Variovorax paradoxus: one gene and its partner. Each later gene encodes a partner of the first gene's protein in a complex. Links are inferred from orthologs where the notes say so. Each region holds a gene or a part of one and is shown on either strand. Other genes may lie near its edges.

Region 1 (3,286 bases):
CGGCCAGACGCCCGGCTGAGGCTTCAGGTGCTCGCCGATGCCCACACGCCAGGGCTTGGCGCTCAGGCGGGCGCGAAAGCAGTTCTGGTTGCGGCACATGCGCGCGTAGACCTTGTCGGCGCCCAGCGTCTGGAACGCGTCGGTCACGGCGGCGTCGGACGGTGCGAAGACATCGTGCATCGCCAGCACGCGCAGGCCGGCCGGCGTGCGGTACAGGCGCAGGTGCCAGTCGGGATGCTGGTGGATGAAGCGCTCGACACGCGCACGGGCACCCGCCAGCGGATCGCTCTTGTCCTCGACCGCGGGCAGACCCTCTTTGTGGGCGCGCCAGAAGCCGAAGGCCGCCACCAGCATGAAGGCGGCCACGCCGGCCATCGCCGAGCGCGTGGCGTAGCCCGCGACCAGCGCACCGATGAATGCCGCGCCGATCACCGTCAACCCGCGTGCGCTGCCGCGTGAGCCTGGGCCCTCGAAGTCGACATCGACGAACAGCACGTCGGGCGTGTTGAGGCAGCGCGCGCCGTAGCCGTTGCGGGTGACGACGGTGTCGCCCTGGCGTTCGACGATCTCCTCGCGGATCGGCATGCCGTTGGCGCCGTTGTAGGCCAGCTTGCGCTCGCGGCGCTCCAGTTTTTCGCCGCCCACCACGATGCGGTCGAACGCCTCGCGGGTGCGCTGGTCGGCATGGGCCTGTGCGGCCAACGGGCTGTCGTCGGACCAACCGAAACGGCGCACGGTGAACTGCTGGCTGCCCACACGCTCCTGGATGCGGCCTTCGGCCCAGAACTGGGGAACGATCATGCGCTCAGGCGCCCTTGAAATACGACCACGCCGCGGCCGCGATCAGCAGCACGACGATGACCGGCAGCCACTTGAAGCCGCCGCCCGTCACCCGGCCCGGCTCGGCCATCGGGTTCACCGCCGCGCTCGACGGCAGGTGCCCGAAGTCGCCCACGGCAGGGTTCTGGTGCGCCTCGACGAGTTGCTTGGCCTCGGCCAAGCCCAGGCCGGTGGCCTCGCGCGTGAGGCGCACGGCCTCGACCTTCTGGCCCCGCGCCAGGGCTGCGAGTGCGGCCGCCGGCACCGCGGCGGGGCCGTTGCCCTGCATGCCGTTGCCCGTCTCGGCGGCCGCCTCGCCCCGGCCCCAGTCGCCTTCCTGCCAATCGGCCGGCGCGCCGGTGATGAGCGCGCCACTGTTGGCATAGCGCTCGACGGCTTCCTTGGACGACTTGAGGTCCATGCCGGTGCGATCGCGCACGATCTTGATGGCCTCGATCAGGTTGCCGCGCTCCAGCGCGGCAATGGCTTCGGGGGGAAGCTGGGTCATGAACTCTCCTCGTGTTCAGGGGAGCGCCGCGGGAGCCGGGCGCTGTCTTTCTACGGACTCAGGCGGCCTGGGCGACGGTCGATTCCGGTGTCTTTTCGTTGAGCGCCACGCGCCCGGCCTCGATGGTGATGCGCCGCTCGCACTGCGAGGCGATGCTGCGGTCGTGCGTGACCAGCACCAGCGTGGTTCCCAGTTCGCGGTTCAGGTCGAACATCAGCTTCATGACCTGCTCGCCGGTCGCGAAGTCGAGGCTGCCGGTGGGCTCGTCGGCCAGCAGCAGGGCCGGCTGGACCACGAAGGCCCGCGCCAGCGCCACGCGCTGCTGCTCGCCGCCCGACAGCACCTTGGGGTAGTGGCCCAGGCGCTGGCCCAGGCCGACGCGGCCCAGCATCTCGGTGGCGGCCTTGCGCGCGTCCTTGCGGTTGGCCAGTTCCAGCGGCAGCATGACGTTTTCGAGGGCGCTCAGGTTGCCCAGCAACTGGAAGCTCTGGAACACGAAGCCCACACGCTGGGCGCGCAGCGCGGCGCGCTCGTCCTCGTCGATGGCGAAGATGTCGTCGCCCGCAAGCTTCACGGTGCCGCGCGTGGGCGTGTCGAGTCCGGCAATGATCGACAGCAAGGTGCTCTTGCCGGAGCCCGAGGCGCCGACGATGGCGGCGGTTTCCCGCGCGCCCAGGGTGAAATGGATGTCCTGCAGAATGTCCAGCGTGCCGGCCGAGTCGGTGACGGACTTGAAGACATGCTCGACGGCGACAATGGCATCAGACGGAGGTTGGGACATGAAAGGCTTTTCGTTTTGAATCGACGTGACTTTATCTTGACCACCGCCGCGCTCGGCAGCGCGGGGGCATGGACGGGTGCTGCGGCCCAGGCGCAGGCGGCATCGACCGGCAAGCCGGTGATCCTCGTGCTCGGAGATTCGCTGAGCGCAGAGTACGGCCTCAAGCGCGGCGAAGGCTGGGTACCCTTGCTGGAAAAAAGGCTTGCGCAGCAGAAGATCGCAGCCTCGGTGGTCAACGCCAGCATCAGCGGCGACACCAGCTCCGGCGGGCGCGCCCGCTTCCCCGCCCTGCTGGCGCAGCACAAGCCCAGCCACGTGGTGCTGGAGCTCGGCGCCAACGACGCCCTGCGCGGCCTGCCGCTCTCGAACACCGAAGACAACCTGCTGCAGATCACCAAGGCCGCGCAGGCCGCGGGCGCGCGGGTGCTGATCGTCGGCATTCAGGTGCCCCCGAACTACGGCGGCGACTACACGCGGCGCTTCGAGGCTGTGTTCGCGAAGGTGGCGGGCACGACGAAGTCGGCGCTGGTGCCGTTCCTGCTCAAGGGCGTGGCCGATGCGCCCGACGCCATGACGCTGTTCCAGGCCGATCGCATCCACCCGACCGCCGCGGCGCAGCCGCAGATCCTGGACAACGTCTGGCCGGAGCTGCGCAAGCTGCTGCCCAAGTAGCCGCCCTGATCGCGTCTGGCGCGATCAAAGAAAAAGCCGCAGCAGGCCTTCGCCTGCTGCGGCTTTTCTATGTCCGGGGGTGCGGGAAACGGGCAATCACCCGTTCTTGGTCGGCAGCTCGGGCACCGTGGGGGGATCGCGCTCGAGCGATGCCACGTCGGTCTCCGGATCTCCGGGCGCCAGTCCGTCGCTGCTCGGGCTGAGCTTGCGGTTCGCCTTCTCTCGAAGCTTTTCTTCCTTCTTCTTCTTCTTGGCCAGCTCTTTCTGACGCTTCTCGTAGCCGTAATTGGGTGTTGCCACTGCTTTTCCTTCAGGCGAGGCAGTCAGGGTGACTGCGATTCGGCCTACTGTAAGCGATAACGGTGCACCCCCAGCCCGGCGACGGCCCGGGCCCGGCGCTTTGCTTACATCTGCAGCAATGCCTGTTGCAGGTCGGCACGCAGGTCGTCCACGTCTTCCAGGCCGACCGAGAAACGCACCAGGGTGCCCTTGTACGGCCAGCGGGC
Region 2 (3,493 bases), 2.3 Mb from region 1 along the record:
TCGTCGGTGCATTCGTCGAGGCGGCGGTGCCGCGGAAAGTCCTTGATGGGGCTGAGTGCCGTGAGCCCGTCGGTCGGATTCAGGCTGTGCAACGCGCGCAGCAGGTTCGATTTGCCGCTGTCATTTCGGCCGAGGATCGCGGTGATCTGGGAGGAATCGATGGAGCCGCTGTCGTGGATCGAGCGATAGTTGGTGATCTGGAATGACGCCAAGCGCATGCAGGAATTTCTCTTCTGAATTGGATACGGGGCCGGGGAATGTATTGCATCCCCGGCCCCGTCCTGCCGATCGCGGAAGAAAAAAACTGTACGAGCCTGTCGCGGTGCGGCCCTACTCGGCCGCGCGGCGCAGCGTGTCGACCACCGGCCGGCGCAGCACATCGCGCAAGCCCCACCACCCCGCCGCCAGCGCAAGCACCGCACCGGCCAGCGCGCCCGCGACCGGCACGAGCGGCGACGCGGTCCAGGTGAACTCGAACACGTAGCGCGCCAGCCCCCAGCCGATCACCGAAGCGACGATGCTCGCGAGAAAGCCCGCCAGCAGGCCGACGCCGATCAGCTCGGCGCGCTGCACCTGCCGCAGCAGGCTGGCGCGCGCGCCCACGGCGCGCATCACGGCGAATTCGCGCGCACGCTCTTCACGCGTGGCCGTGACGGCCGCGAACAGCACCACCAGCCCGGCCGCGAGCGTGAAGCCGAACAGGAACTCGACCGCGCGGATCACCTGGTCGAGCACGCGCTGCACCTGGTTGATGGTGGCACTCATGTCGACGTTGGTCACGTTGGGGAAGCTGCGCACCAGCGCGTTGTCGAAGCCGCGCGTCTCGGGCGCGCGGAAGGCGCCCATGTAGGTCACGGGCACATCGGCCAGCGAGGCCACGGTGTACATCACGAAGAAGTTGGCGTGCAGCGAGCCCCAGTCGACCTTGCGCAGCGAGGTGATGCGCGCATCGTTCTGCATGCCGCCGATGTCGAAGCGCAGGGTGTCGCCGAGCTTCAGGCCCAGCGTCTCGGCCAGGCCTTCTTCCACGCTCACCTCGTTCTTCGCCTCGGGCGTCCAGGTGCCGGCGGTGACGGCGTTGTGCGCGGGCGCGGCGGTGCTGTTGCTCAGGTTGAACTCACGGTCCACGAGGCGCTTGGCGCGGTCCTCGGTGTAGTCGTCGGGCGTCACGGGCTTGTCGTTGATCGCAACCAGCCGGCCGCGGATCATCGGGTACCAGTCGAACTTGGCGACGCCCGCGTCGCGCAGCGTCTTCTGGAACGCGTCGCTCTGCTCGGGCATCACGTTGATGACGAAGCGGTTGGGCGCATCGGGCGGCGTGGCCTTGCGCCAGCTCGCGACGAGGTCGGTGCGCAGCAGCACGAGCAGCACCAGCGCCAGCAGGCCCACGGCGAGCGCGCTGACCTGCACCACGGCGTACGCCGGCCGCGCCGAGATCTGCCGCGTGGCCAGCACCAGCCAGCGCGGCGCAGTCGTTTCGTTGACGCTGCGGCGCAGCACCTTCACCGCCAGCCAACTCAGGAGCGCGAACACGGCCACGGCACCGGCAAAGCCGCCGACCGCGATGAGGCCCAGCTTGATGTCGCTGCTGGCCGCCATCAGCAGCGCCGCAAAGCCCGCCACGCCGATGCCCAACACGGCGAGCGATGCAGGCTTGAGCCCGCCCACGTCGCGGCGGATCACGCGCAGCGGCGGCACGCGCGCCAGCTGCAGCACCGGCGGCAGGCCGAAGGCGAACAGCAGCGTGAGCCCCATGCCCAGGCCGAAGGCCACGGGCCACAGCGTGGCAGCGGGCAAGGCGGTTTCGACCAGCCCGGCCAGCAGCAGCACGAACACATAGTGGACGGCGAAGCCGATGGCCACGCCGATGGCGCTGGCCACGGTGCCGATCATGGCGAACTCGAAGGCATAGGCCGCGGCGATGGTGCGCTGGCTCTGGCCGAGCACACGCAGCATCGCGCAGTCGTCGAGGTGGCTGGCCGCGAAGCCACGCGCAGCGAGCGCCACGGCCACGGCCGACAGCAGCGCCGCGAGCAGCGCGACGAGGCTCAGGAATTTCTCGGCGCGGTCGAGCGTCTGGCGCATCTCGGGCCGGCCGCCCTCGAAGGAGTCGAGCCGCACGCCGCGCAGTTCGCCCTTCTTGATGGTCGCCTCGGCCCAGTCGCTGAAGCGCTTCACGGCGGCATCGTCGCCCGCCACGGCGTAGCGGTAGCCCACGCGGCTGGCCGGCTGCACGAGGCCGGTGCGTGCCACGTCGGCCTGGTTGAGCATCACGCGCGGAGAAAAACTCATGAAGCCCGCGCCCCGGTCGGGCTCGAGCGTGATCACGCGGCCCACGCGCAGCCCGGTGTCGCCCAGCAGCAGCGTGTCGCCGACCTTCAGGCCCAGCGAGTCGAGCAGCGAGGCATCGACCCACACTTCGCCCGAGGCCGGCACGTCGCGCGTCACCGTGCCCGCGCCTTCGGCCGTGGTGGCCGTCTGCAGGTTGCCGCGCAGCGGATAGCCCGGCGTCACGGCCTTCAGGGCCACGAGCTTGCTGGCGCCGCCCTGCGCCTCTTCGGCCCGCGCCATGGTGGGAAAGCCGAAGGTGCCGGTGCCCGCAAGGCCGAGCGATTGGGCCTGCGTGATGAATGCTTCGGGCGTCGGGTTGTCGCTCACGATCACCGCGTCGCCGCCCAGCAGCTGGCGCGCGTCGCGCTGCAATCCGCCCTGCAGCCGGTCGGCAAAGAAGCCGACCGCCGTGAGCGCGGCCACGGCCAGCACCACGGCCACGATCAAGAGGCGCAGCTCGCCGGCGCGCAGGTCGCGCCAGAGCGTGCGCCAGCCAAGGCGAAGGGAAGCATTCATAGGCGCGAACGATAGCCGACGCCTACCGGCACTGGCGGACTCAAGGGTTATTTGTGCCGCGCTGGAACTCTGCCCTTGTCTTGCTCCTTCCCCTCCCGGGGGAAGGTTGGGATGGGGGCACGCGGCGCTCGCACGAGGGCTGTGCCTCATCGAATGCCGCTGGCCCCCACCCCTGCCCTCCCCAGAGGGGAGGGAAATACAGGGCGCCCCGGACCCTTGTCTTGCTCCTTCCTCCCGGGAAGGTTGGGATGGGGCACGCGGCGCTCGCACGAGGGCCGTGCCGGATCGAACGCCGCTTGCCCCACCCCTGCCCTCCCCAGCGGGGAGGGAGAAACACGGGGCCCTACGGCAGCACGACGAGGCCCGGCGCGCCGGCCTCGACGCGCCCGATCACCGCCGCCTGCCCGAAGCCCTCCTTCCGGAAGATCTCCAGCACCGCCTCGGCCACTTCAGGCGCGCAACTCACAAGCAAGCCCCCCGACGTCTGCGGATCGGTCATCAGCGCCTGCGCCGTCGCCGGCAAGCCTTCGTGCAACTGCACGTCGCCGCCGTAGCCCGCCCAGTTGCGCCCCGACGCCCCCGTGACCAGCCCACCGGCCGCCATCGCGATCACGTTGTCGAGCAGCGGCACGCGCGACCATTCGAC

The links.
Region 2: the proteins of GFK26_RS22340 (region 1) and GFK26_RS33190 are in contact, whole or in part, in a cryo-EM structure (PDB 9GE8), measured with the Escherichia coli proteins. The link is inferred for Variovorax paradoxus from one-to-one orthologs.

Annotation. Positions count from the first base shown.
Region 1 is NZ_CP045644.1:4,849,488-4,852,773, reverse strand. Bases 248-3,153 are described here. They hold GFK26_RS22340 (ABC transporter ATP-binding protein), read right to left. Parts: upstream 2,109-3,153; coding sequence 1,386-2,108; downstream 248-1,385. Other genes in these bases: GFK26_RS22330 (hypothetical protein), read right to left, coding at 2,877-3,080; GFK26_RS22335 (arylesterase), read left to right, coding at 2,145-2,780; GFK26_RS22345 (ribosomal protein L7/L12), read right to left, coding at 806-1,327; GFK26_RS22350 (hypothetical protein), read right to left, coding at 248-801. In the rest of the region: more of GFK26_RS22350, read right to left, coding at 1-247; GFK26_RS22325 (PLP-dependent transferase), read right to left, coding at 3,185-3,286.
Region 2 is NZ_CP045644.1:7,138,421-7,141,913, forward strand. What follows is about bases 90-3,202. They hold GFK26_RS33190 (ABC transporter permease), read right to left. Parts: upstream 2,848-3,202; coding sequence 331-2,847; downstream 90-330. Other genes in these bases: GFK26_RS33185 (AAA family ATPase), read right to left, coding at 90-218; selD (selenide, water dikinase SelD), read right to left, coding at 3,191-3,202. Also shown: more of GFK26_RS33185, read right to left, coding at 1-89; more of selD, read right to left, coding at 3,203-3,493.